4 regions of the Lentibacillus cibarius genome follow, and region 1 is predicted to be linked to each of the others. Evidence: riboswitches for the same ligand, from Rfam matches in the RefSeq annotation. Region 1 holds a riboswitch; each other region holds the start of a gene.

What was found. A riboswitch is a leader RNA that binds a small molecule or an ion and turns the genes downstream of it on or off. The one in region 1 is predicted to bind S-adenosylmethionine.
Region 2: another riboswitch for S-adenosylmethionine. It lies ahead of FFL34_RS05525 (sodium:solute symporter family protein); the one in region 1 lies ahead of metK (methionine adenosyltransferase).
Region 3: another riboswitch for S-adenosylmethionine. It lies ahead of FFL34_RS14720 (Na+/H+ antiporter NhaC family protein); the one in region 1 lies ahead of metK (methionine adenosyltransferase).
Region 4: another riboswitch for S-adenosylmethionine. It lies ahead of FFL34_RS14245 (homocysteine S-methyltransferase family protein); the one in region 1 lies ahead of metK (methionine adenosyltransferase).

Annotation. Positions count from the first base shown of each region.
Region 1 covers NZ_VCIA01000001.1:631,091-638,678, reverse strand. The annotation lists gene FFL34_RS03210 (ABC transporter ATP-binding protein) at 1-697, opposite strand, end outside; gene FFL34_RS03205 (ABC transporter substrate-binding protein) at 710-1,699, opposite strand; gene pckA (phosphoenolpyruvate carboxykinase (ATP)) at 2,079-3,665, opposite strand; SAM riboswitch class I at 3,871-3,976, shown strand; gene metK (methionine adenosyltransferase) at 4,098-5,300, shown strand; gene asnB (asparagine synthase (glutamine-hydrolyzing)) at 5,532-7,448, shown strand; gene FFL34_RS03185 (gamma carbonic anhydrase) at 7,587-7,588, opposite strand, start outside.
Region 2 covers NZ_VCIA01000001.1:1,138,761-1,146,348, forward strand. The annotation lists gene pepV (dipeptidase PepV) at 1-832, opposite strand, end outside; gene FFL34_RS05520 (LTA synthase family protein) at 1,297-3,246, shown strand; gene FFL34_RS05525 (sodium:solute symporter family protein) at 3,375-4,997, opposite strand; SAM riboswitch class I at 5,127-5,229, opposite strand; gene FFL34_RS05530 (CocE/NonD family hydrolase) at 5,557-7,588, opposite strand, start outside.
Region 3 covers NZ_VCIA01000001.1:2,993,401-3,000,988, forward strand. The annotation lists gene FFL34_RS14705 (FAD-dependent oxidoreductase) at 1-562, opposite strand, end outside; gene FFL34_RS14710 (YjcZ family sporulation protein) at 903-1,013, shown strand; gene FFL34_RS14715 (YugN family protein) at 1,397-1,819, shown strand; partial or broken gene FFL34_RS14720 (Na+/H+ antiporter NhaC family protein) at 2,072-3,414, opposite strand; SAM riboswitch class I at 3,565-3,678, opposite strand; gene FFL34_RS14725 (hypothetical protein) at 3,818-4,027, shown strand; gene FFL34_RS14730 (hypothetical protein) at 4,347-4,685, shown strand; gene FFL34_RS14735 (hypothetical protein) at 4,837-5,301, shown strand; gene FFL34_RS14740 (hypothetical protein) at 5,520-6,077, shown strand; gene FFL34_RS14745 (cell wall hydrolase) at 6,151-6,741, opposite strand; gene FFL34_RS14750 (MotA/TolQ/ExbB proton channel family protein) at 7,117-7,588, shown strand, end outside.
Region 4 covers NZ_VCIA01000001.1:2,901,097-2,908,684, reverse strand. The annotation lists gene FFL34_RS14280 (putative glycoside hydrolase) at 1-330, opposite strand, end outside; gene FFL34_RS14275 (LysR family transcriptional regulator) at 525-1,439, shown strand; gene FFL34_RS14270 (DUF4870 domain-containing protein) at 1,530-1,853, opposite strand; partial or broken gene FFL34_RS14265 (AbrB family transcriptional regulator) at 2,037-3,088, shown strand; gene FFL34_RS14255 (DMT family transporter) at 3,135-4,010, shown strand; gene FFL34_RS14250 (dicarboxylate/amino acid:cation symporter) at 4,193-5,416, shown strand; SAM riboswitch class I at 5,584-5,688, shown strand; gene FFL34_RS14245 (homocysteine S-methyltransferase family protein) at 5,777-6,826, shown strand; gene FFL34_RS14240 (MFS transporter) at 6,934-7,588, opposite strand, start outside.

The DNA.
Region 1 (7,588 bases):
CTAGAAATGGCTTTTCATTGCGCAATTCAACAGGCACTTCAAATGTTTTGGCAATAGAACCTGGGTTTGCATCCATGAGCATGATACGATCGCTCATGGCAATTGCCTCCCCAATGTCGTGTGTAACGAGAACGGACGTTTTCTTGTAAATTTGGAGAAGATCCCAAACTAAGTCCTCTAGCTTCAGCTTTGTTTGATAGTCAAGTGCTGAAAATGGTTCATCTAATAATAGTACCTTTGGGTTGGTAATTAATGTGCGTACAAGCGCTACCCGCTGCCGCATTCCACCAGATAGGGAGTCTGGATAATTGTCCTTTATCTTGGAAAGCCCGACTTGTTCGAGCAGATTCACCGCCTTTTCTTTTGTTTCTTGTGAATCATCATGTCTAATCTTAGGTCCAATCAATACGTTATTAATAATTGTTTTCCAAGGGAACAAATAATCCTGTTGTAACATATAGCCAATATCCAAATCGGATTGGTGCAGTGGCTGATTGTTTACATAAATATTACCGGTAGTGTGTTCGACGATTCTGGCAATGATGGAGAGTATGGTTGATTTTCCGCACCCACTTGGCCCCAGTAATGCAACGAATTCACCTTCATCGATAGAAAACGTGACGTCGTCGAGGGCTTTTGTATAATTCTTTTTAGAAAAATAGTGGTGTGAAACATGATCTAAGGTAAGAAATGACATTGTTCCCCCTCCTTAGTCGCCAATTACTTCCTCAGCAATTTGCGTATTAACAAGTGTTTTATATGGAACATCTTCAGGTAGTTCACCGGCCTCATCCATAATATCTTTTAGATTGTTCCATTCATCTTTGTCAAGAATAGGATCCAGTGCAAATGAACCTTGGCTTTTGTAGCGGTCAACGGAGGATGCCAGGATTTCCAGTTCTGTGTCCTCGAAATAAGGCTGAATCACTTTGGCAATTTCTTTTGCACTGTGTTCTTGCACCCATTTTTGGGCTTTATGGACTGCTTTTGTGAAATTTTTTACGGTTTTTTCATTATTCGTCATAAAGCTTTCTTTGGTCATGAATGTTGTATATGGTACATGACCGGATTCCTTACCGAACGAGGCAACAATATGTCCCTTACCTTCTTTTTCAAATGTGCTGGCGGTTGGCTCAAATAATTGGACATACTGTGCGTCTCCTGAAGCAAAAGCACCTGGTATGTTAGCAAAATCAACATTCTGGATGAGGTTCAAGTCTGTTTCTGGATTAATATCGTGTTTTTTCAATACATATTCTCCAGCCATTTGCGGCATACCGCCTACACGCTGTCCTAAGAATGTAGTATTTTTAAGATCTTGCCATTCAAAATTAGGATTTGGTTCCTTTGCAACGAGAAAAGTACCATCCGTTTGCGTCAACTGAGCAAAGTTAATGACTTTGTCTTTAGAACCTCGTGCCTGCACGTAGATAGATGTTTCCGATCCGACAAGCGCAATATCTGCTCCATCTGATAGCAGTGCGGTCATCGTTTTATCCCCACCCCACGCTGTCTGGAGCTTGATGTCGATACCTTGTTCCTCAAAAAAACCTTTTTCAATTGCGACGTATTGTGGGGCGTAAAAAAGTGATCGTGTTACTTCCGCAAGTTTGACCGTTGACGTTCCCCCTGAACCGCATGCAGCAGTAAAAACAAGCAAGAGACAACCTAATAAAGCGGTACAGAAACGCTTTCTCATAACATTCGTTCCTTTCTGCATAAAGATTGTGTTATACTTTTTATCATATGTGGTTGGTAAAAATGTGTGAATGCCTAGAAACGACTAGTTTGTTGGGAGATTGTAGGGCTTTAACGACCGAACATTTTTCATATGAACTCGTCCGGAGAGGAACAAAGGTATAAACGCCTTTGCAGGCTAAAACCGTCACATCCTGTGCGGGCACCTGCACTAGTACGTCGAAGTAGGATGTGGAAGATTTGTAACCCCAGTTGTCTAAAAGTCTTTCCTACTGACGCAGAAAAAAACCGGCCTCCATAAGGAAGACCGGTTGCCGGCATAAGCCAACTATATTCCTTCATATATAAAATCCTTTTGGGATGAGGAAACGAAATGTTTGTTACCCTTTGTAAATCGGACCTGCGTTGTGGATTGCTTCACTTGCCTGTGTGAACTTTTGGAAATTCTCATGGAACTTCATGGCTAATGATTGTGCCTCTGCCTTATATGCTTCCTTATCGGACCAAGTATTACTTGGAATCAGTACCTCATCCGGAACCCCCGGTACATGCATCGGTGCAGCTAAGCCAAAAATGGAATCTGTAACTGTTTCGATATTATTTAATTCGCCTTCCAGTGCTGCATGCACCATTGCCCTTGTATAGGAAAGCTTAATGCGTTCACCCGTTCCATATGGCCCACCAGTCCACCCGGTGTTCACGAGAAATACATTTGAATTATATTGATCAATTTTTTCACCAAGCATTTCGGCGTATGCTGATGGTGCTAAAGGCAAGAACGGTGCGCCAAAGCAGGCAGAAAATGTTGCTTGCGGCATGGTGACACCACGCTCGGTTCCAGCTAGTTTACTTGTGTAGCCGCTTAGGAAATGATACATTGCCTGTTCTTTTGTCAGTTTACTGATTGGCGGCAAGGTACCGGAAGCGTCTGCGGTCAGAAAAATGATGGTATTTGGATGTCCGGCAACACTAGGTGAAACGATATTGTTGATGTTTTCGAGCGGATATGCTGCCCGTGTATTCTCCGTTAGGGACGTATCATCATAATCCGGATCGCGTGACGTCTTATCAAGGACAACGTTTTCCAAGACGGAACCAAACCGGATGGCATGATAAATCTGCGGTTCTTTTTTCTTGGATAAATTAATGCATTTGGCATAGCATCCACCCTCGATATTAAAGACGCCATTAGGGCTCCAGCCATGTTCATCGTCTCCAATCAGACGCCGGTAAGGATCAGCGGAAAGTGTCGTTTTACCGGTTCCGGACAGACCGAAGAACAGCGCTACATCACCTTCCTGGCCGATATTAGCCGAGCAGTGCATGGATAACACATCACGCTTGGGTAAAAGGTAATTCATGATAGAGAAAATGGATTTTTTGATTTCACCGGCATATTCGGTTCCGCCGATTAGTACAATCCGCTTTTTAAAAGAAATAAGAACAAACACCTCGGAATTAGTCCCGTCTACTTCCGGGTCAGCTTTGAATGTCGGTGCGGATATTACCGTGAATTCCGGTTGATGCTCTGTCAATTCGCTTTCTGTTGGTGTGATGAACAGCTGCCGGGAAAACAGGTTATGCCATGCGTATTCATTGATTACTTGAATCGGTAGCCTGTAATTTTCATCTGCGCCAGCAAAACCTTGGAATCGGAATAATTCATCTTTACTATGCAAATAGGCAGTCACTTTCTTTAGCAGTTGATCAAAGGAAGCTTCATCAATGGATTGGTTGGTTTCCCCCCAATCAACATCTTCACTAGTATCATCACGTACAATATATTTGTCTTTCGGGGAACGGCCTGTGTATTCTCCTGTTGTAGCACTGACAGCTCCTGTCGAACTTAAAACGCCTTCATCACGCGACAATACTTTTTCAACTAAATGTGGAACAGTTAAGTTTGAATGGATATTTTCATGTGTTAACAAATCTTTAGTCAGCAATGTGTCTTCTTTTGTTTTCATTTGGCATACCTACCTTTTTATTATTTTCATAGTATAAATAACTCTTATCAATTTAATCTGTTTATTAGTATAACACATTTTAAATAATAGTCCATACTATTTTATGGTTATATATATGAAATTTTCGTGTCAATGTTCCTGCATCCCAATAAATAAGTTGACATCCCATAGGGGGATTCGTTACGATATTTGTCGAGCGGATACTCTCTTATTCGGAGTGGTGGAGGGACAGACCCATTGAAGCCCGGCAACCGTCACGAATGTGAAAAGGTGCTAAACTGGTGCAAGGCCAAGACCTTGAACAATAAGAGCGAAAGGCCTCAACCTTTCCTCGGGACGCAGGAAAGGTTTTTTTGTTTGATAAAGAAACGAACAGGTTGAGATATACTGAAGAGAAGGAGTTCCGTATCAAAATCCAAGGAGGATAGCCATATGGCTATAAAGCGTCGATTATTCACATCTGAATCGGTGACAGAAGGCCATCCGGATAAAATTTGCGATCAGATTTCAGATGCGATACTTGATGAAATACTTACCAAAGATCCCAATGCTCGAGTAGCATGTGAGACAAACGTTACGACAGGAATGGTGCTTGTTTCTGGGGAGATTACAACAACAACCTATGCAGACATTCCAGCGATTGTACGCCAGACCATTAAAGATATAGGTTATACACGCGCCAAATTCGGTTTTGACGCTGAAACCTGCGCCGTGCTTACAGCCATCGATGAACAGTCGCCAGATATTGCCGGTGGCGTTGATAATGCACTGGAAGCACGTCTCGGAAAAATGAGTGATGAGGAAATAGCATCGATTGGTGCCGGCGATCAGGGGCTGATGTTCGGTTATGCTTGTGATGAAACAGAGGAATTGATGCCATTGCCAATTTCGCTCGCCCACAAACTGGCTAAACGGCTGGCAGATGTGCGCAGCGAATGCATATTGGACTATTTGCGTCCTGATGGTAAAACACAGGTAACGGTTGAATACGATGAAGACGGCAAACCGGTGCGAATTGATACTATCGTCATTTCTGCACAGCACCATCAAGATGCTGTTCCGGAACAGGTTGAAACAGACATGATTGAATATGTTATCCAACCGGTTGTTCCGGCGCATTTACTGGACGATGAGACCAATTATATCATTAATCCGACAGGGCGTTTTGTTATTGGCGGCCCACAAGGTGATGCAGGTCTGACGGGAAGAAAAATTATTGTTGACACATATGGCGGTTATGCACGTCATGGAGGCGGGGCATTCAGTGGGAAGGATTCGACGAAAGTGGATCGCTCAGCCGCGTATGCAGCACGGTATGTTGCAAAAAACATTGTTGCCGCAGATTTGGCAAAAACATGCGAAGTGCAACTTGCCTATGCAATCGGTGTTGCTGAGCCAGTATCAATTTCTATAAATACGTTTAACACCAGTGCGATGGACGAGGAAACGCTTGTGGATGCCATTCGGAAAACATTCGACCTTCGTCCGGCAGGTATCATACGCATGCTGGACTTACGGAAGCCAATTTTCAAAAACACTGCCGCATATGGTCATTTTGGACGGACGGATGTTTTATTCCCGTGGGAAAAAACCGACAAAGTAGATGAGTTGCAGGCATTGGTGAAAAACCGATAAAGGAAAAAGGTGCAGAATCTTGTCTGCACCTTTTCTGTAACGTCAGAAAGTATTATATGGATGACCTTAATAAAAACTTCGGTATTCGCTATAAGACAAGGCGGATATTGGGTTTTTCTAATGCCCTGTGTATATGGCGATAAGGTCGATTTTTGCCTTTTTTCGTAGTTATACTTGTTTGGTTTGTGGTATAATTTGAAAGATGCAACTGATGGAAAGTGAGGCAAAAAAATGTGCGGTTTTATTGGCATGATACGCAGCAACCCAGCTACACCAAGTGAAGAACAAAAAACTGCTTTTAAACAGCGAAATAATTTGATGACACATAGAGGCCCTGATGATGAAGGTTATTATCATGATGCGTATGTATCGCTTGGATTCCGACGTTTAAGCATCATCGACCTTGATAGTGGACAGCAGCCGTTAAGTTTTGATGATGAAGCAATCTGGCTCGTCTTCAATGGAGAAATCTATAATTATGTTGAATTGCGGCGTGACCTGATAGCAGAAGGCTTTTCGTTTACAACAGAATCGGACACTGAAGTCATTGCAGCCTTGTTTAAAAAATACAGGGAAAAAGCATTTGAACATTTGCGTGGGATGTTTTCGATTCTTGTTTGGGATAAAGAACACGAAATACTTTACGGTGCACGCGATCCATTCGGCATTAAACCGTTATTTTACCGGGAAACGGATGAAGAAACCGTGTTCGCATCTGAAAAGAAGAGTATTTCCTTCATGACGGAAAATGAAGCAGTTAACCCGGAGGCGCTGCAGCACTATTTGAGCTTCCAATTTGTCCCGGAGCCAATGACGATGACAACACGAATCCAAAAAGTAGAACCAGGGCACTACTTTATAAAAAAACCGACGGAAAAGATGACACAATATCGCTATTGGCAGGCATCATTCAATCCGGTACTAATGGACAAACAGGATTGGATGAAGCGTATTCAAGATGTGATGTATGATTCAGTCAATGTGCATATGCGCAGTGATGTTCCGGTCGGATCGTTTTTGTCCGGTGGTATTGACTCCACCATCATTGCGGCAATGGCAAAAGAATTCAACCCGGATATAAAGACATTTTCCGTTGGCTTTGAACGGGAAGGTTATTCTGAAATTGATGTTGCCAAGGAGACAGCAGACAAACTAGGGGTTGAGAATATCGCTTACCGCATTACTCCTGAAGAGTATGTGGAGAAACTTCCAAAAATCATGTGGCATATGGATGATCCACTTGCCGATCCAGCCTGTGTTCCTCTATATTTTGTGGCACGGGAAGCACGGAAACATGTCACAGTTGTTTTATCCGGCGAAGGAGCTGATGAACTGTTCGGCGGTTACAATATCTACCGGGAACCGGACTCCTTGAAACTGTTCGACAACATCCCGACCCCTATTAAAAGTTTGCTGGCAAGGGTGGCTGACGTTATGCCAGAGGGTGTACGTGGTAAGAGCTTCCTTGAGCGAGGGACAACCCCATTGCGCGACCGTTATATCGGTAACGCTAAAATGTTTGAAGATGATGAAAAGCAAAAGTTCCTGAAATCATTCCGGGACGATATATCTTACCGGCAAATAACGGAAAAGTTATATAATCAGGTAAGCGAGGATCCGCTCGTTAATCAGATGCAATATATCGACATTCATACGTGGATGCGCGGAGATATTTTATTAAAAGCGGATCGGACGACGATGGCCAATTCCCTTGAGCTCCGTGTTCCTTTTTTGGATAAAGAGGTATTCCGGGTGGCAAGCCAGCTGCCGCCAGGATTGAAAATTGCTAACGGGACGACTAAAAGTATTTTGCGTGAGGCCTCAAGAGGGATCATACCGGACCATGTGCTGGACCGGAAAAAGCTTGGTTTCCCTGTACCAATCCGCCACTGGCTGAAGAATGAGCTGTATGACTGGGCGAAACGGCTTATTCATGAAAGTCGGACAGAACATCTACTGCATAAATCATATATTTATGATCTACTTGATGCGCATTGCCAAGGTAAGGGAGATTACAGCCGTAAGATATGGACAGTGCTTATGTTTATGCTCTGGCATCAAATTTTTGTAGAGAAGGAATTTGACGAAGAAGCGTTATCTCGCCCTGAGCTTGACCTTGGGGTAATAACGAAGACCTGCCAGAGATAATAGAGACTAATAACAGGCGGTGCGTTGGTGAAAAAAGCGTGACCGCCTGTTAGCATGAGAAGGGCCGTCAGTCAAAGTTTTCGATCCGTAACCGCGAGGAGCATGCTTCGCCGAGCCAAAGTTTTTATTATAAGGATGTT
Region 2 (7,588 bases), 510 kb from region 1:
GCGGTTCGGCTCCGTGTGCGCTCATCCCGTTTAAGCTGAAAATGATTTGCCCATTTTCCGTGGTTGCTTGGCCGTCTAAACTAGCATCCGCCAGAAAGCGCTGATATTGCTGAATCATCTCACTCTCTTCCTGTGGGAGGGACACACGAGCTTCGGCATAGTCGGGCACCATATTATATCGCCGACCGGATTGAAACGCCTGCAGCACTAGTTCATCATCCGAAGTCGCTGCATCCGCTGACATCACCAAATCAAAATCAGAAATGCCTTTTTCCGCAAAAATAATCGGAAAATCCGCGTCCGGTACAAATCCCATATCCGGCATTTCCTCGTGTTGGAAATAATGCGCCACACCGCGCCAATCACTTTCTTCATCCGTGCCAATAATCAGGCGGACGCGCTTGTTCAGTGGGATGCCGAGCTCTTTCACAATTTTCATCCCATAATAAGCGGCAATGGTCGGTCCCTTATCATCACTTGAGCCACGGGCATAAATCTTCCCGTCTTTAATCGTTGCACTGTAGGGGTCCACGCTCCATCCATCCCCCTCAGGCACCACATCAGCATGTCCCAATATGCCAAGCAGCTCGTCTCCCGCTTCACCCATTTCCAAGTGACCTGCAAGATTGCCGACATTCTTCACCGCGAATCCGTCCTGTTCACCTAAATCCAGCATATACTGCAAGGCATCTTTCACACCTTGCCCGAGCGGTGCCTCGTCTGTAGCATTTGCTTCATCGAGGACACTTTTTATTTGCAAAAATCCTTCTAAATCACTAAGAAATTTATCTTTACGTTTAGAAACTTCCTCCATCCAATTGATCTTATCCATAACTTGTTCACTCCTTCGTTCGGCCTAACCTGTTCTCATTCAGAACGATTGGTAGGCTAGCTTGTTATGTAGGTTACCCATTATTGTACCGCAGACCCACCTTCATTCAAAATATTTCCTTTTCCTGAAACAAAGGTAGCATTCAGGAGGTTACAGGCACACAATCAGTCGCTAAGTCATATTTGTTCCGGAAAAGACATATGATTCATCGGGTGTTCAGACGTATCCATGATGGTTTTGTTTCACCGTATGCTGTTCGTTTAACTAGCGAGAAAGCAGGGAAACGACATTTAATAAGAATTAATCTTAACAAAATCATCAAACAAATATATAATAGATTGTAATCAAATCGGAACCATCCTCCAGACGATTCATCATTGCTTAATAATAAAAGATGGTTTTAGTAAAAAAGTCGGTTTATTCGTTAAGTGATTGAAAACGGGGGGTGACGAAACATGGATAAACTGAAGAGCTTAAAATCGGCCAAAATGGGGTTTTTCATACTCGCTTTGCTTTTATTTTGGCTAAAGACGTATATTATATATCTGTCAGAGTTTAATTTAGGCGTCAACAATTTACTGCAACATTTTTTACTATTTATTAATCCGTTGAGCTCGGGACTAGTGTTGCTTGGTCTCGCGTTATTTTTTAAGGGAAATCGATTTGGTATCACGTTGCTGATTATTGATACACTGCTGACGTTGTTTATGTATGCTAATATCATGTTTTACCGTGATTATGATACCTTTATTACCATTCAAACGCTGATGCAAACGGAAAATGCCAGCAGTATTGGTAAAAGTGTTCTTAATTTATTTGAGTGGCATGATTTTTTGTATACACTGGATCTTATCGTTCTGGGAGTACTGTTTCGTAAATGGAAAACTGACTGGCCCGAGGTACATGTGAACTTGAAAAAACCTTTTGCTGTCCTGGCTTCAGGAGTTATTGTGTTCACAGTTAATTTAGGTTTAGCAGAGATTGACCGCCCGCAACTATTGCAGCGTGTTTTTGACAATAATTATATTGTTAAGTATTTAGGCGCGCCTAACTTTGCCGTGTTAAACACGGTTCAGACGGTGAAGGCCAGCGCGAAACGATCGATGGCTTCAAGTGACGATATAAAGGAAGTGGAAAACTATACGAACAAGAAATATGCTGAACCGAACGCCGAATACTTCGGGAAAGCAACGGGCAAAAACATTATCAAAATTCACTTGGAGTCGTTTCAGTCATTTCTGATTGATTATAAGCTGCACGGGGAAGAGGTAACACCGTTTTTGAATTCGCTTGTTCATGATAAAAGCAAGAATTTCACGTACTTTGATAACTTCTTTCACCAAACAGGGCAAGGTAAAACGGCCGACGCGGAATTACTGATGGATAATTCCCTGTACGGATTGCCACAGGGTGCTGCATTTGTTACCAAAGACACAAATACGTATCAGTCGTTGCCAGCTATTCTGGATCAAAAGCAGAACTATACAAGCGCCGTATTTCATGGGGATGAGAAATCATTCTGGAACCGAAACCAGATTTACAAACACTTAGGTGTGGACGAATTTTATGGTTCTAGCTACTATGACATGAGTGAAGAAAAGGTGGTCAATTATGGCCTGAAGGATAAACCTTTCTTTAAGCAATCCATGCCAGCACTTGAGAAGCTTGAAGAACAAGATGATCCTTTTTACGCGCACATGCTGACACTGACCCACCATTATCCGTTTTTATTGGATGAAGGCGATGAATCAATAGCACCTGCTGAAACCGGCGATGGTACGGTTGACCGCTATTTCCAGACAGCCCGTTATCTGGATGAGTCGCTGGAACAGTTTTTTAAAGACCTGAAGAAAAAAGGGTTATATGAGCATTCAGTCATCATGATTTATGGTGACCATTACGGCATTTCGGAAAATCATAATCGAGCCATGAGTGAAATCCTAGGTGAAGAAATCACGCCATTGAAAAATGCGAACTTGCAGCGGGTCCCCTTTATGATCCGTGTTCCGGGTGTTGACAGCCAAGGGATCAATCATGAATATACCGGTCAGGCGGATGTCATGCCGACGATGCTGCATCTGCTGGGAATCAATGCCGACAATTACATTCAGTTTGGTACGGATATGTTTTCTGACGAGCATAGAGACTTTGTACCGTTCCGCAATGGCAACTTTATGACCGAGGATTACAGCTATGTGAAGAATGTCTTTTACGATAATGAAACTGGAAAAGCGATAGAAGAACCGACCGCAGAAATGAAAGAATTACGGGATCAGGTCCATTATGAATTAAGCTTAAATGATGAAGTACTAAATGGTGACCTGCTTCGATTCTATGAACCTAGTAACGATTGGGAGCCGATTGATCCTAGTAAATACCAGTATGGAGAGTCTAATGAAGAAGAGAACCGATAGGATAAAAGAGCAAAAATAGCAAGAACCCGCTTCCCAATTAATGGGGAGCGGGTTCTTTGTAAGTAAGGGGCTTTGCGTAACTACAGCCGTATTCGTACTAAGATTATTCCTTTCCAAATGCGCTTACACTAGCTTCTTGCTAAATTAGCTACTTTTCCCCTAATCTGCTGCTTTTCTTCTTCCGGCCGGAAAAAGCGGATGGTAGCGATATAAAAGAACAAGATTGCCGCAAACATAAACAAACCAAACAAACCGTTTCGATAAAGCGGAGAAAAATAAATTATATTGACAAAACAACACACACCCCCTCCTATTAATCCAATATAAGCCAAGCAATCTGTTTTTTGCATAAACCAGTTTGCCTGACCGTCCATCAAGGTAACCACGATAATACTAACGATATTAATCGAACTCCCAATCCAGACGGGGTGAATTTGCAAGAAAAAGGCACTTGGATGCCAATCACCAAGGTAATACCATACTAAACCACTTGCAAAACCCGTGAATAGCGAAACGGCAACTGCACGCTTCGTAACGACAGGCCAGAATAGTGCTGCAATAACCGGTGCGAACGTTGCACTATTTCGTATCGTCCAAGCCAATACATTCCACCACGCAGATTGTTCCGTGCGCAGTAAGCCAAACACAATCATCAACACCGTTAAAAATAGCAATGAAATTTTGGTATAGGCGATCTGCTGATTTTCGGTTACAGCAGGTTTTATTGAACGGCTCACATCACGGCCAAGGCTGGTTGCCCCAGAGAACTGACAAGGACCTCCCCATCCCAGTGCACACGCCCATACACCTAGAAAAAATAAGCCAACAAGCGGTGCGGGGAGCACTTCCATTAAATACTGAGGAATGGCAATCAATCCCGTTTGTGCCCGGGGAACGATGACACTAGCCGAAATACCGAATAACACACCCCCAACGATGAAGGGGACAGCCATAAACCCAGCAATAATCAGTCCTTTTTGCCCTTCTTCCGGTGTCCGAGATGAAAGTGCCATCTGGAATGCAGCCTGAGCAAGGATAACGTTGACCAAGAAGGTGCCAAACCAGGCAACAATCACCTGCAATCCAACGTTGTCAAAGGTAAACATGGCCGGTTGTTCGTCAGCAAACGCAATTAAACCGTCTATCCCCGGATGAATGAAAAAAGCAATCACCCCAATGACGACCATCATTACAAATAAAATCATATTCATGGACTGCGTAAAAGCAAGCGACCACATTCCTCCCGCTTGCAGATAGATGAACAGCAAAATTGCAGTAAACGCAATCGATAGAGAAAGTGAAATACCTGTGAACACGTGCAGGGCCGAAGCAAACGCAATTGCCGTGGCAACTGACCACATCGGAAATGCAAACGCCGTAATTGACCCTGCAACTCCTTTAACCAGTCGCCCGTATGTATCACCAATAAGTCCGGAAACGGTAACTAACATTTTTTTCCGAAATGGACGAATGATCAAAAACGCAATGATAAAAATCTGCATCATTTCAGCAACCCCATACCATACAGCCGATATACCGCTTAAATACGATAACTCTAAAATAGAAATATAGGTGGAACCGGAAAATAATCCCGTTATGCAAAAAGCTACAATCCATTTATTGAAATTCCGACTACCAACAAAATAGCTATCCTGATTGGTCAAACGCCGCTTAGCGATTTGGCCGGCAATAATCAAAGCAACGGTATAACCAACCGTTAAGATAATAATCCATACACCATAGGATGTCATTGCAATCATCTCCTTTTAAACAAATCAATTTTCTAGATTAGTTAAAGCATTCCAGATTAAAAATTAAAAAACGAAATAAAAAAGCCCCCTTCCGATTATAAGAAGAGGACAGTACAGTTCCGGTGCCTCAACTTATCTTTCAGACCTTTGTCTGCTGGATTTGGCACAGTACTCAAAAGAGCCCGCTGCCGAGGTTTCAAAGGGCCAGTCCCTCCACCTCTCTGGATAAGAAGTTCACTTATTTAAATGTAGTAACACATAATTTACACGGTCTTGATGAATTGGTCAATAGTTAAATGAGTTTTTATTATAAATTTTTTAATAAATTAAATCACTAAGCAAGTTGTGATTGATATTTTAAAGCCAATGATTGAGTGCACTACCTATGGATCTATGTGCGGTTAGAGTGGTTTTTGCACTGGTACGTTTCATTTTCTTAAACAGAAAAAGTGTCATAAAAACACATATGACACTTTTTCCTATTGAGATTCGATTGTTATAGGGTAACATCTATAGAAGTTGAATAATACCGCAACCATGTTTCCCTTTTTCACATCTGTTATTGGTAATTACGCGGAATCGTTTCTTCCCATGTTTTACGGAAAATTTCCTCGCCATTGAGCAACGCAATCATGGTATTAGTCAAATAAAACGATGTAGCATCACTAGACATAGTACTGTCGGTGAGCAGCTTGGTATCCCAATCCTCACGGCCAACAGTCAATTCCCATTCACATCGAACATTAGCCGATAATGGATCACCGGACTTAATCGTGAACGTATTTTTATTTTTGCTGCCATGCCTGATGCCGTTCATCAGCAATCGGCGTTCCCCTTCATCCGAGTAGTCCTGCAATTGCCATGTATCCGTAACCGTGTCGTGAACAACATTACGTGTTCGTTGTTCGGCTCGTAAAATTTCCTTGTCGATTACTTGGGCCGTTTCCGGATTTTCAAATGAAATGCTAGCATCTGCCTCCGGTCGCGGCGTACGTATCGGTAAGGCTAATGTGGTTTCTTCACCGGTTAGCACATGCAATGTTACCGGTTCAGGCGACGGCCATGCTTGTGGCCAATACGTTGGTGCGAGAGAAAGTTCCAAGCTGTGTCCAGCCGGAATGTTCTGGCCTAGGGCATCCAACTTAACCGTTGCCTCATAAACTTTTCCGGGCTCGAGTGCTTCTGGGTGCTCATGGGACTGCAGATGATTTAAATTGAGCATGCCCCAGCTAATTAACGTCAACTCGCCGGTCGGAGCTTTATCACAAAGTTTGACAGCAACAAGTGCATTTGGCTGATCAGACGTGAATTTCATATGGAAGGTCGGTTCACCAAGTAAATCCACACCTTCTTCCAATGGATCCGTTGTAAATACAACCGTTTTACCATTTTCTAGACGTTGATCTGCAGGTAAATCCCCAGGCTCCCCAAACGGACAATAAACGCCTGCATACATCCCATGTTCCTGGACACTTGGCACAACAACTGTTTGCTCATCTGACGGGTTCTGTTGCAGTTTACCTTCTGCGTTCAGCCAATAATGACTTCTTGCTACTTGTGCGGATGGCCAGCTCTCATCGACAACCCATTTCCCTGGCCGTTCATCGTAAGTCACTTGCGGCAATTCACTATTTTGAATCCATGATATTAATTTTGGATCATCTTTCACGCCTGTATCGATGCCCTTAAGCCATTGATCCCACCAGCGCAGACATTCCTGTAAAAATCCAATAGTTGGCTCAGGAATGGCTACCTCAGGAAACTCATGTGCCCATGGTCCAATCAGCCCTTTAGAATAAGGTAGATTTTCCAATAGACGGAACACCCTATCTGTATACCCGTCTTGCCAGCCACTCACGGTAAAGACTGGTATATCCACCTTGGAATAGTCCTCATTAATAGACCCATGCTTCCAATAGTCATCTCTCGTCTGGTGACGCATCCATTCATGAACATATGGCGTTGTGTTTAAACGCTCCAGCCAATTATCCTTCCAACTATCGCCGACAACTTCCGGATCTTGCGGTCTTGCACTGTAAGCGAACATCGTAGACGCCCACCACAGCATATCTGATGCCAGTATATTGCCACCGCGGTAATGCACATCATCCGCATAACGGTCGTCAGTGGAACAAAGGGAGATGATTGCTTTTAACGCCGGATGCTGACGAGCGGCAATCTGCAAGCCGTTAAACCCGCCCCAAGATTTACCAATCATGCCGACATCTCCAGTGGCCCATGATTGCTGGCCGATCCAGTCGAATACCTCCAGGGCATCGTCATGTTCTTGTTTTAAATATTCATCCGGTAAATAACCATCCGAATTGCCGGTCCCCCGGATATCCACCCGAATGCTGGCATAGCCATGGCCGGCGAAATAAGGATGCCGGGCGGAATCGCGTATCGCGGTAAAATCATCTTTGCGGTAAGGCAAATATTCCAAAATAGCCGGAACCGGATGAGTCTCCGCATCAACGGGCAGCCAAATCGTTGCAGCAAGGCGGCTGCCGTCGGATAATGGAATCCATACATGATCCAATTTTTTAATTTCTCGTGGAAATTCTGTCTTCGTTGTTCGGTGGTCAGAATCT
Region 3 (7,588 bases), 2.4 Mb from region 1:
TCGTTGGGTGAAACTGCGCCTGATTTTTCATAACAAGCGCTTTTTTTACCTTGATATCTGTTAAGGGTAAGCTGTCAATTAGTTCTCCGTCAATACCAAGTCTGTCGTAAGCCTTTGCTTCTTTTTTCAACTTGTGTATATCTTCATCAGATGTGGCATAAAGGTACGCATCCTGTTTCCTAAAATCACAATCTATTTCCTGTTGTTCTACCATGTTTTGAATAAATTGAAGAGCTTCCAGGTTGGCGCGATAATATTTTTTTGCTTTCTTTTCACCAATATTTTGAATGAGTTCATCATAAATCAGACCATGCTGTGCTGTGACTTTTGCTGTTGTATGCCCTGTTGTTCCATGTAGTAATGTGTCCGAATCGAGCAGAGCTACCTTATATCCTTTTTCAGTTAGTAGATAGGCTGAGGTTATACCTGCGATCCCACCACCAACAATCGCAACATCAACCTTCCTATTTTCCTCTAAACTAGGGAAAGCCGGGAGATCGACACCCTCTAGCCAGTACGATTTCGATTCCTGTGGCAATCCCTTGTCGTCATATTCAGTCATGTTGGTGCCTCCTTATATGTTCGTGGTGTTATTTTTCTCTAATAGGAAAGTTATATGCAGGACATTGGTTTTACACTGGAAAATTGGGTAATTTTAAAGTGTAAAGGCCTTTTATAACCCCAGGCATAATGTCTGATGAATAAGAATCCTATATGGGCTTTCACCGATTACTCCGGGGGCTGGGGGTGGTCCAGCGTATTTTCGTTTTGTCTTTAACCAATCGACAACATTTTCCATAGGGATAAAACACTAGATTTCTTATTATAAGCATATGTCCAATCAACATGAATCTTTTTTCCATAGGATAGAAGTGAATTCGATTAGGAAGGAGGAACAAAAAATGTCAGCAGGATGTGGATATGGTGGGGGATTCGCCCTCATTGTCGTCTTGTTTATACTGTTAATCATTGTCGGTACTTCTTTTGGAGGATACGGCGGATACGGTTATTAATTTGTAATTGCAAGAGGCGTTCTGTTGAGAATGTCTCTTGCATATAAATGCCTAACTTTGACACCAGAGATGCCATTTTTACGATAAAAAGAGTGAGTTGCCATACTTAGCTTAGGCCTAATGGTCGAAGAGGTAACCAAACAAATGGCTTTCTTACTTAGAAAAGGAGTCTTTTTTATTAGTTGATATGCCATTTATACGGATTATGATGTGTCATCCTCAAAAAATCCTAAAGCAATGCCATAATCCATGCAGCTTTTACAAATGTTTTTGGCATGTCTTGAACTCCGCGTTTTTCTAAAATTATCCTTGTTGAGAGGTATTTCATTCCAGTTTTCGTTAAAACTATACATGACACATTTGAAACAAGGAGTGAAAGTGCCATGTTAAAACTGGAAACAGAGATTGAAGGGAAAAGGGCTTTTTTTGGGGATGTTTTCAAGGTATTTCGGTCCAATGGTTATACATTATGTGGGAATTGGGAATATGACCGTGGGAAGTTTGATATGGTGTTGTGCCGGGAAGGCGGCGAAACGATTTATATTCGAGTCCCTTTCAGTGTTTTGGAAGGGGAACTGGACAAGCCTGATGCTTATCTGGAGTTTCGTACACCATATGTAATCAAGCATGTCGTCAACACTGGTCTTGAATGGGATCAAAACGCTTTGTTGACCACCACCGGATTTAGTCAATTTCAAGAACCTCTCGATAAGGATGGAAACATCACGGATAAAAGCAGATGGGAAGCTGCAGGCGAACAAGAGGTGCAGGAAGTCATGCAATACCTGGAACCAGAGATATCTTGATATGCTAAACGGACACGCACGTGGATGAAAGGGAATGGGGAAAAGCGAGTTTAACTAACAAGTTGTATACCCCCACTGCTAAACATGGTTAAACTACATACGTGAAGGTGGGGGTTAAATAATTTGACTGATCATCACACGACGCCCCTTGAAAAAGAAAAGTACTTTTCTTTTTCGGGGGGGATGTGTCGTGGCGCGGTTGTGCGTCGTCCGCCTCTAATTAATGGCACATCGTTTTCCTTTTTAACGATTTTATACTTCCGTTGCGCTATGTTGATCGTGCAATGCTGTGTTGTTTTTCCCAGCCGAAAAACGTGGGTACCCTGTTACGATAGCGATGATTCCGGCGATTCCGAGCAGTATTGGGTAGATACAATAAGGCATGATCGAAACGGGTGATATGGAAGCAACGCCAGCGACCGCCAGCAGTTGGGCGCCATATGGCAAAATCCCTTGAAAAGCACTTCCGAAAATATCCAGCGTGCTTGCCGATCGGCGCAGGTCAACCCCAAATCGTTCGGAAATTTGTTTCGCTAATGAGCCAACACTGATAATGGCGATGGTGTTGTTAGCGGTTGATACGTCAAATACACTGACAAGACCGGCAATACCAGCTTCGGCACCTTTTCTTGAATTAATTCGCTTACTAATCGTGTACAGTAGGAAATCAATCCCGCCATTCACGCGAACGAGTTCAATCAGTCCACCAAGTAAAACGGCTAACAAGGCTAACTCCTGCATACCGGCCATGCCATCGCCAAGCAGCTTCATTAATCCCATCACATCGAAAGTCCCGTAAACAAATCCAACTGCTCCAGCGAACACAATTCCACCGATTAACACATATATGACATTGACACCAGCAACGGCAAAAATGAGAACAGCAAGATAAGGTAGCACCTTGACCAGATCATATGGGTGATCTCCACTAATCGATCCGCCGGCATTCCAAGTCAAGACACCAAAAATGACGGCAGTCACAATGGCTGCTGGAAGGGCAATAAAGATGTTCACCTTAAATTTGTCGCTCATCTTGACAGCCTGTGTTCTCACAGCAGCAATCGTTGTATCCGAAATAATGGATAAATTATCCCCGAACATCGCACCACTGATAATAGCGCCTAAAATTAATGGCGTGCTCATCCCAGTCTGATCGGCGAGACCGACACCAATTGGGGCAAGCGCAACGACCGTTCCGACAGAAGTTCCCATGGAAATCGAAATAAAGCAGCCGATAACAAACAAGCCAACAATCAGCAAGCTTCCAGGCACGAACGTCAGACCAAGATTGACGGTTGATTCAACAGCACCAACCCCCTCGGCAACTGCAGAGAATGCACCGGCCAACAGGTAAATGATGACCATAAGCATAATGTTCGGATGTCCCGCCCTTTGGTCAGGTAATCCAATTTCTCGTTAAAATCTATTTTTCTATTCATGAACAATGCAACCAATACAGCAATAAATACCGCAACAAGTACCGGCAGCTTATAAAAGTCTCCACTGACTACACCGGAGCCGATAAATAGAAACAGAAAAATGATAAATGGTATTAAAGCCGATGCACGTCCTTTGTTCAAATCTGATGTGTTCATTTCTCTTCCCCCTATTTGTTGTATTTTTGTGGATTCAAGGGTTTTGGAAAATAGTAGAATGGTATTCCCGTTACAGATACCTTAGGCTGCTCGGCATTTTTTCATATAAAAATAAAAAAACCCTCCGTTTTGGAAGGCGTTAGTCCGAACACCTTATCTCTCAAAACGCTTGAAACGCGATTTGCTGGAATTGGCACCTTACAATTATTTCTGCAGGTTGCCGGGCTTCATAGGGCCAGATCCCTCAGCCGCTCTGGATAAGTAATATGAAATTAGTTGATTGATAGAAAGTGTACTACACGATAACAGAAATGTCAATGAATAGTTGGTGGTCCACTATTTTATGTTAAATTTAACACAATTTTAAAAATGAGTTATTATTATAATAAAGGGGGAGAGATTTATGGGGATAACGATATTTTACATTGGATTCCTTGCCTCACTCTTCGGTTTTATCAGTTGGAGAAAGTTCCGAAAATGGAAGGCTGAACGTCAGAATCCATCAAAACAATGGGAAGGAAAAAGCCCCAACGATCGCAAAAAGTCTATGGAAGAATTGGAACAAGACAATCTTAAATATAGGGGCATGGGTCAAATACCACCAGGGATGTAATATTAATAATTTCCCATCTTCAGCGGTTTGATAAAATATTGAATAATAATGAAATAGTCAATGACTTAAGTAAAATGCTGTTTAATATAAAAAAAGGATTGATGTGTAAATTTACGTTAGAAAGTTAGCTAATCCATTAGTGGACGCCATTCCAGAATAAGACTTGGCGTCCATTCCATACATCATACCCATACGACCGGGTACTTCCTGAGTAGAAGTGTGCGTCCAAATTTAATATAAGGAAATAATCCAGAAAGTTATGTGTTAAATTCGAGCATGAACATAGTTATCTTAAAAAGGCTCAAGGGGAGGAATAAACATGAAAACAGATGAAGCGAATAATCACTTTGTTGCCGGTAATGCTGAAGAGCTGCTTTCTGCATTAGAGAATAAAGAGCCATATATATTAATTCCGAAGTATTTCAAAGGAAAATTTCTGGAAAATACACAATTACCATTGACAGAGAAAGAACAAATGGGGTTTGAATTAGGTTCTCGTGGTACAGCAAACTTATTATCTAGTCCTTTATTTCATTTCATAAACTGGCTTAGTAAAGATAGCAAACAACAAAAAAGGATAGACAGTAAAATTCGTAAGTACACACTTAAAGAGCAAGGAGATCATCTTCTTTTATATTTGCGTCAATTAGATTATTAAAAGGACACCGGTGAAATTGAAAGGGGATGTAAGTTTGATCGGTGATAATGTAGCAAAAACGCCCCCGGTATTTAAGAAAAAATTGGGTGTGTATAATGATTAGTTGAATAGAGTTTTATTTGAATTAAGTATTTTAGGTGGGCGATGTTTTTTGAAAAGAAATAGTTTTATCTTTGTTATAACTTCACTACTGGTATTGTTAATCACAGGTTGTGAAGTGGAAGAGCTATCCAAGGAGAAGGAACAGATACAACGGAATTCATTCAATGGTGATAGTAAATATTGGAGTTTAAACGAGTATGAATTGAAAATTGAAGATAACGAAATATTCGCTGGAAATGGAGAACTACAATACAAAGCTGAGGGGAATATTACTGATTATATTTCATTTAAAATGATTGCAGTTATCAATGATGAAAAGGTCGAATTACAAGGGATGAAAAATGTTAGCTCGGTATCAAATTTTAATAATATAGAAACTGGTAGTGCTACACAGGAAATACCTATGATTAAAGGGGAAGAAATAAGGCTTACAGATATAGATGATTATTATGGAATTATAGAATGGATGTCATCAGAAGGGAAGCGAAAGAGCGAGAAAATAAATACCTTTTAGGATGATAAAGGCCCTATATTTAACTAATGAGCAATGGGCGCGTGATAACCTAATAATTTTGCGCCTGAATTGGGCACAATGCTTTAATAAGGATTATTGCTCTATATTAAAGAATAGGGACAGCTTTGTAGTAGATCTGAATTACCTTAAAGTGATAAAGTTTCTTAAACTTAAATGTCAATGGACTTTAATATACCGCGGTTAAAGGGAGGGTAATTATGTTTCAGAAATACACCATTTTTGTGATATTTGTACTGTTACTAATAATATCTGCTTGTTCATCGCAATCAGATGATGAAAAAGTTTCCTTCCAAGATCAAGTGAATGAAGCATTGGGGACGAAAGTGTTTATCCCTAAAATGAACGATTATCCTATTACGTTAGCGGAAATCCGCCACTCACCAACTGACGATAAAAACAGTTTAATCGTTCGATACTCTAAGGAAAAGGGTGAATTAAGAGACGAATCATACAAGAAAAAATACGAGGATAACACGAATGCTGATGTATTATATGGAATTTATGGCGGTGAACCTTTAATATTTAGAATGACTTATCATAATGGAAAAGCTAATTCTCAACCTAGTGACTCCAAGACCATTAATGGTATTCATGTACAATATCATAAAGTTGAACGTAATAATGCAAAAGTGTTATTGGTTTCATTTAATGCGGGAGATGGCTCCTATTTATTGGAATTTAATCTACAAGATGAATTAACACAGGAAAAATCATTTGAGATTGTAGAGTCAATGGCGGAGGAAGTAAGTAAATAGAAGGAAAAAATGTTTAACCGAAGACGACCTACATAAAAAACCGGACTTCCTTAAATAAGGGTCCGGTTTCGGTTTATTTGGCAAAGCGGTGGTTTCCGATGGTCACTGTTGTTTCGCGTGAGGAAATCCAGTCGCTTTGTGCAGTTTTTGGGTTATAGAAATAGAGTGATTGACTTCCTTGCCCTTTATATGCGATGGCTTCATTTACAGCTTGCATGTCCTCTGCGTGGTATCCTTCATTAATAGCGCCGTTTTCAACAGGGCTAAAAGCATAGTGTCCCTTTACATTTTCATAAATAACCCCTCTTATCGAATTAGGAAAGTCTTTATGATCCACTCGGTTAAGAACTACTGTGGCTACCGCTACTTTTCCAGCATAAGGTTCGCCCTTAGCTTCCGCGTGTACAAGTTTAGCCATCAACTTCTTATTTTCGTCTGAAACAGAGTTTGGAACGTTAATTATTTCTCCCGCATACAGAAGATAACCGGTACGATTGTTAGCAATTTGCAAGTTTGCTAGCGTTACGTTGAATTTATTAGCAATTAACCAGAATGAATCCCCTTTTTGTGCTTTATAGGAAGCGGCATCGGCACCGTGTGGAATAGCTAAAATGATAAATGTGATGAATACTACACTTAGCACGTTTTTAAATTTGCTCCTCATTGTTGTCCCTCCTGCTAAGGTCTCATACTAAAAGACTACTAGATGTAATATTCCTTAGCATTCACCAATAATTACCTGTATTAAGTCGCATCTTGTCATCCGCGTGCGATCAAGTATTACATTTACATGTGGTAATAAATTCCTGGATTGTAAAAATTCAAATTTATGGAAGTGAAGGAATATGGAGGATGAACTATAACAAATGTTGCATCATTGTTACGGCCGGGCCCACTTTGCCCCGTGGCGAAAGTCGCGCGGCCCGGCCCGAAAGTTGCGCAACCGGGTGCGGAAAGGTCCCCAATGTCCAAATCCATACATGATTTGTCCATCTTCTGAATAGCTATAAAGAAAGAACGACTAGCAGGAGGAGACAGTATGCTGCAACTTATTCTGGAGCTGTTCACGAGTGAGCAAACAGCGAAAGACATTTTAGCAAATCCAACTACCGAATTGATTTTTATGATTTTGTTTACCACTTTCTTCCTCGCCATTTTGGTCCATATCAGCTTATTTACTCGACTGAAAAAAATACGAAACTATATTGATACAACCAATCGATTGGATATGGAGCCGCTAAGCACATTTAAAGCGGAGTATGACCGGGTTCGGCAGGAAGAGCCAGTCAAGCCGGAAACGTTTGTGCAGGAGAAGTTTTCCGGCTGGCGTGTTTTTAACGTGCCGGTTGTTAATCTCATTAAAATGGTGCAGATGACCGTTTCTGTCTTTATATTGATTGGTGTGCTGGGGACGTTTATCGGCCTGACCATCTCGCTTGGAAGTATCAACGGTGCGGGTGGTCAATTGGTGGAAAATGTTGCTGCCGTCCTGCCAGGTATTGATGTGGCAT
Region 4 (7,588 bases), 2.3 Mb from region 1:
ATCCTCTTTAATATCAATCACCATCGAATTCAATTCAGAGTTGTCAACTAAATTGAGTAGTTCATCAAACCTGCTTCCGCCTGCAGATGGTCCTGTTACATAAATCCCCCTGACAGCTCCCGGATAATCGAAATCCAATCCTGAATCATAGGTAAATCGCCTCATCTTTTGCTCGCTATCAATTGGAGTCAACGTTGTTTGATATTCTGCGTGCGGACTGGCTTCCAATGTCTCCTCACCATTGGTTGGCTTTGAAGTTAGTGGAATAATCGCCACAATGAGCAGGAGAATAATGCCGAAAGCGGTTATCTTGAGGTATTTTCTCTCCATTTCTATCAATCTCCCATTTCCTTTTAATTCTATTATAAAGGAAATCGACAATGAATAGAACAATATTTTGCAAAATGCGACAAAAAGTTCAGATTGTGTATTTTTTTGTACAATGAATTCCTTTCTAATACACTATATGTTCATACGGGACATGATATAATATAAATAATAAATAAGTACAGTGGTGATAAAAGATGGACCAACATTTACACGTTTTCGTAGCAGTGGCTGAAAGACAAAACTTTTCCAGAGCTGCAGAAGCACTGCACATGACACAGCCTGCAGTGAGCCAATATATACGTACCTTTGAGGAAAACATTGGTGTCCGACTGCTTGAGCGAACCAATAAATATGTACGTTTAAATAAAGCGGGGGAAATTGTATATCACCACGCTAAAGAAATCGTCAGTTTATATACAAGGATGCAAAATCTTGTGGATGATTTAACCAATAAAGCAAGTGGTTCGCTTTCCATCGGGGCGAGCTATACGTTTGGTGAATACGTCCTACCGCATATTATTGCAAAGATGCAGCAAACGTACCCCGAAGTCCAACCAACCGTAACTATAGGCAACACGGCCGAAATAGCTGATGCTGTTATTCATCATCAGCTGGACGTAGGTATTGTCGAAGGGCATTTTAAAAAGGAACAGCAACTCAAAATTGAGCCATTTGCAGAGGATGACATGGTCATTGTTGCCGCGCCGGGTCATCCGCTGGCAGCGCGAAATGACAAAGTCGCAATGGAGGATTTGGAAAATGAGACGTGGGTATTGCGGGAATTCGGCTCCGGTACTAGAGAGGCGGCGGACAGTGTTTTTCAGCGCCATAACATGTCACCGGATAAAATTATGAACATTGGCAGCACGCAACCAATCAAGGAAGCTGTTAAAGCCGGTCTGGGAATTAGTTTATTATCCCAATGGGCTATCCAAAAAGAGCTGCAACATGGTGATCTGCAAATTGTCGAGGTAACAGGATTGCCTTATAGAAGACGTTTTTCAATTCTTACGACATCACCCTTCCAAACAAAGGCACTGCAAGTATTTATTGATCTGCTGCGTTATAATAAAGAATTGACCGCATTTAAATCAGATCGTGACAACTAAACCAGTAAAGTGTAATGAGATGCAACCAGTCAGGCATCCAGAGCGACTTTATAAAGAGCACCATTCCGGGCGGAAAAGTGCTCTAATACATCATTTAATCATTCGAAACACAAGCGGTATGCGGTAGCGTACTCCATTATTAGCTTTAAATAATGCAATGATGGTAAATACAAATGCCAAAATGCCTACAACCGGTAGTAATACAAAGCCAATCAGCAATATAACCAAAATACCACTAATAATGGAATAAACCGTAAACGATAAGAAGAAGTTAAAGTATTCCTTGCCATGATAATCAACAAAATCCGATTCGTCCCGTTTAAACAACCAAATAATTAATGGACCAAGCACAGGGAAGAATATACTGACTAAATAGATCAGCATCGCAAACATCCGTTCATCTTTTTCCGGCATTATTTCTCACCTCCCTTTTTATGATTATATGACACACCTTTGGACTCGTTTTAGTTCGGAAGTACATCTCCCCCCTTTTTCTAGTAGCTTAATCATTCGTCTAACGTCATGGTTATGTGCTATACTCTTTCATATTGCCTGCTAATTCATTTAGCGTATACCAGACAATAAGGTGAGGTTTCCATGCAAAAAGTTACCGTAATCTTGGTTGGCTTTGCAAGCGGATATTTGTTCAATCTTTTGCACATACCTGCAGGGTGGTTATTGGGCGCAATCTTTGTCGGGGCCATTTATCGTCTCTTCATAGCTGAAATAACGTTTCCACCGCTGCTCTTTGACACAGCACTTGCTATTATTGGTGTCAGCATTAGTTTATCCATCGAGATCTCCATGTTTCAACAAGTTGCCGGTTTCCTATTACCACAGCTTGTAGCCCTTGTGACACTTTTCGTTGCTTGCTTTTATTTAGCAAAGATTCTGGATAAGTTCTCTAACCTTGATACCAAGACCGCCCTGTTTTGCTGCTTGCCAGCGGGAGCTTCCGTGATGATTGCTCTAAGCAGAGCGTATAAAGCAAAGCTGAGTATTGTTGCCGCGTTTCAAAGCGTACGGATTATGATGTTAGTCTTTACCATCCCTCTTATTGCCGGGTATATTTCACCACTGCTGGATACAAACAAAGTTGATCATAGTGGCCTGGAAACAGCAGCCGAGAACAGCATACCAATGTGGGGCGCTATACCAGTATATATCCTCATTGTCATCGCAGCACTAGTACTTGCTGTTAAATGGACAATCCCGGTGCCTCGTTTATTTACGCTATTATTCTCGGTTTTTTCATTCATTCATTTGTCATTTCATTACCTGCGATGCCTGATGTAATGGTTGGCGGGGGAATGGCTGTACTTGGCGTTATTATTGGGGCTCGTTTTGACCGGGAATCGTTAGTGGAGTTTAAACATATTGGTTGGACCGGATTAGGAATATTGGCTTCCTTCTTTGTCCTTACTTTTCTAACGACGTTTATTTTCTACCTGATGACACCACTGAATTTTACAACTAGTTTACTTGCCATTGTGCCAGCTGGTGCACCACAAATGGCTTCGGTAGCGGCGCTTCTGGATCTGGATGCCAGTATCGTCGCAGCAATGCAAATTTCAAGGCTTGTTGTTATTATTATCGCAGTGCCATTGATTGTTCCCTTTCTTGTCAAACGAACGAGACAGCTATCTTAGTATGAAGCAAATGAATGGACAGATGAAGTCATGATTGGAGGATTATATGAGCGATCGAAATAAAGGTATCATTTTATTATTAATATCTGCATTCGGTTTTTCCCTGATGGCGGCGTGTGTTAAGTTGTCAGGCGAAGTACCAACCGTGCAAAAAACACTATTCCGTAATGCAGTCTCGATGATCATCGCCTTTGGATTTGTCCGACATTATAAGGAACGCTTATTTGGCAAAAAAGAAAATCAAAAATTTCTCATGTTGCGCTCTGCCTTAGGCGCCGCTGGAATCGTATTATATTTTTATGCAATTGACCACCTTGTATTATCCGATGCAGACATGCTGAATAAAATGAGTCCGTTTTTAACGATTGTTTTTGCAGCACTTTTCTTAAAAGAACGCGCAAGGCTTTTTCAAACGATGGCAATTATTATAGCATTCATTGGCACGCTTTTCATTATTAAACCGGAATTTTCCGTGGAAACTATTCCATATATTGCCGGTATTTTCTCAGCGGTTTTCGCCGCGGGTGCCTATACTGTTTTACGCGTGCTCGGTAATAAGGAGCAATTTTATACCGTTGTCTTTTATTTTTCCTTTTTCACCACCATGATTCTGCTTCCGTTTGTCATCATTTTTTATGAGCCAATGACATGGCAGCAGTGGGTTTATTTGCTGGCAGCAGGAATCTTTGCAACCGTTGGACAGTTCGGTATTACAGTAGCCTATAAATACGCACCGGCAAAAGAAATATCAATTTTCTTCTATTCAACAGTCGTTTACTCGGCACTGATCAGCATTGTCCTATTCGGGCAAGTTCCTGATTTATTAAGCGTTCTAGGTTATATCACCATTTTCGGTGCATCCTTCTACATGTTTTTAAAAAATAATGAGGAACACAGGAAACACCAGCACACGAACGCATAAGTGCTGGTGCTTCGTTTAATTTTATGTATACTCTCCCCACACCCTACAGTTGAAACAGGCCAGCACTCATCATACCCTCATGACAATTCCACCCAAGTTACTATGCATTTAACTATGGTTAGCTATGGTCTTTTTTGATATAATAAATTAAAACTAATCTTAGGAAAGAGACGGTTTTCAATATGAAGCTATGGAATAAATATAAACAGACTTCTTTCGTCATTAAAATGGCAATTGGATTTTCTTTTGGTATCCTGGCAGGCATTGTTTTCGGTCAGCAAGCAGAAGTCGTACGCCCGCTTGGAACATTGCTTATTCACTTGCTCAGCTTGATTGCAATACCAGTCATATTTCTCACCGTGGTGCTTGCTGTTGATAAGATGAACGTTACACAGCTTGGCCGAATGGGTGGTAAATTAATCCTATATTATATGACGACAACGGCTTTAGCGGTATTCATCGGACTTGGGCTTGCCTTATGGATCAATCCCGGGGAAAACTTATCATTGCCTGATACAAATGTAGATAAACCGGATACACCGGGTTTTTCGGAAATTCTATTAAAAATTGTCCCGAAAAATATTTTTGAAGCATTTTCTTCCGGGGACCTAATGGCCATTTTGTTTATTGCCGTTATTATTGGGATTGCCATCTCTAATATGAAGTTTTCTAGTGATAAAAAAATGCAGGAATATGGAAACCAGTTGGATACTGTTTTTGCCGCACTTAATGAAATGTTTTATAAAATCCTGTCAGGGGTGCTTTTATATGCGCCAATCGGGGTCTTCGCCATAAGTGCGTCCACTTTCGGGAGCCAAGGCTGGTCTACATTCCAATCCCTACTGAAATTTACAGCCGTCTTTTATATTGGCGTCGCGGTGCTTTGGGCAGTCGTGTATTCAGCGTTTCTGAAGTTTTCAGGTACACGCGTGGGGCACTTTTTCAAGCAGACAAAAGAAGCGTATGTCACCGCCTTCTTCACGTCAAGCAGTATTGCCTCCCTGCCTATTGCTATTGATTCGGCAAAAAAAGCGGGGATTTCGGAAACGACAGCCAACTTCACGCTTCCGCTAGGGGCTGTCTTTAATTCCGATGGCGGCGCGTTAAGAATGGGAGCTTCTCTTGTATTTGCAGCGAATGTAACGAATCTCAACCTTGCACCTGCTGACTTTTTACTAATTGTTTTAATTGGTACATTGTTGTCGATCGGGACAGCGGGAGTTCCAGCTGCTGGTTTGGTTACGTTATCTGCTGTCTTAAGCATGTTCGGGCTTCCGCTGGAGATTGTCGCATTAATTGCTGGCGTCGATGTCCTTATTGGCATGGCCGGTACAGCGTCGAATGTGATTGGTGACATTATCGGATCAGCTGTCGTGGACAAATCAGAACGAAAACGTGCAGCATAAACAAACGAGGCACCAGGGACATTCATAACCGTTCCGGTGCCTCGTTTTTGCTGCCTGTAGATTAACTTTGCGAATTGGCGATTACTATCAAAAGCAATCTTATTCCCTCTTGACTTTTATCCTAATTAGATGTAGCATGTATTTCATAACAATAAAATATTTCAGATTTCTTATCCAGAGAGGTGGAGGGACTGGCCCTTAGAAGCCTCGGCAGCAGACTTACCCAAAAAGTACTGTGCCAATTCCAGAAGCGTAATGCTTGAAGATAAGAGGAGACGCTAGGTTACTGTGCATATTTAAGCCTCTTCTTATTTTAAGAAGAGGCTTTTTAATATGATAAAAGTTAGAGGAGGAATACGAATGAAGCGCAGTTTGGAACAGCGATTGCAGGAAGGAACAGTTATTATCGGGGAAGGGTATTTATTTGAATTGGAGCGCAGAGGGTATTTACAGGCTGGTTCCTTTGTGCCAGAAGTTGCCCTAGACAATCCGGAAGTTTTAAAACAAACGTACCGGGACTATATGAATGCAGGCTCTGATGTCGTTTTGGCATTTACATATAATGCCCACCGCGAGAAAATGCGGATTATCGGTAAAGAAGAATTGCTGGAACCGCTGAACCGTCATGCCATCCGTCTAGCAAAAGAGGTGGCTAAAGAGCACCCCACAGAAGAAGCGCTAGTTGCCGGCAATATCTCAAATACTAATATTTTCGATCCAGAAGATCCCGCTTCCAAAGATGCTGTGCGAAGCATGTTTGCCGAAATGGTTTCTTGGTGCAAGGAAGAAGGGGTCGATTTCATTAACGGCGAAACCTTCTACTATTACGAGGAGGCACGCATTGCACTGGAAGAAATCCAAAAACAAGACTTACCAGCTGTTATTACATTCGCGATGATGGGTGAAAATATTTTACGAGATGGTTATACCGTAGAAGAAGGCTGTCGCCTGCTTTCGGAAAAAGGGGCACTTGTCGTTGGTATGAACTGCTTCCGCGGACCGAACACGATGCAGCCATATTTGGAAAAGATCCGGGAAAATGTGAACGGCTATGTAGCAGGCCTGCCGATACCATACCGGACAACCGACGAACATCCGACATTCTTTAATTTGCCTGATGGCGGCTGTAGTTGTCATTTACCGTTAGAAACCACATTCCCGACAGCACTTGATCCTTTATACCATAACCGTTATGAGCTAGCCGAATGGGCGAAACAAGCAAAAGATATCGGCTTGAATTATATCGGTCTTTGTTGCGGAGCTTCCCCTGCCATGCTGCGCGCTGTAGCAGAAGCAGTTGGCGTAGAAGCAATCAACTCCAAATACTCTCCGGATATGGAGAAACACTTCCTGTTCGGAAAAGACGAAACCTTAAAGAAACATAATGTCGCATATCGGACAAAGGCCTAACCAACAATCTCATCGGGAAACGCTATCGAGGCTAAAGCGTTTCCCGATAGTTTTGCTCGCGATTAGTACGTGATAATCATCAGGATGAAAGCCAGCAAGTTCAAAGCCTAAGGAATGTCCCAATCCTGCACAAGCCTTCGCAACACGCGCGCTTTTTCCTGCCGTTTTTGATACCACATAAATAAAACAGTAATGCCAAGCACAACCAGGCCACAAAGCGTGTATAGGGTCTGATAGCCATAACCTGCTACCACAAGTCCCCAAACGAATGATCCAACCGCAATCCCACCATCAAATAACATAAAAAAGGTAGCCGTTGCCTGACCGCTCCGTGAATGGTGTGTTGTCTGAATTGCCATCGTTTGAAAGCTTGGTAACAACGTGCCATATCCTAAACCAATCAAACCAGCGGATAACAGCAGCATTGCCGCTGTCGACGTAAAACCAAGCACAATAAGACCAACCGCAAAAATAAATAAACATGGAATAATAACATAATTAGGACCTTTTGTATCAAACGTTCTACCGAAAAATGGTCTTGTGCAAATCATTACAATGGCAAAGACTAAAAAGAAATAGCTTGCCGTCGCTGCCAAACCAATCGCATCGGCATAAACCGAAATAAACGAGATAACACTGGCATAAACCAACGCCACCAAACTGCTGATAGTGGCAATCGGCAATGCTTTTGGTTCGATTAAATCCGTTAACGTTAATTTTTTTGATGCAAACGGATGCGCCGGTTCCAAGTCAGCCGGCACA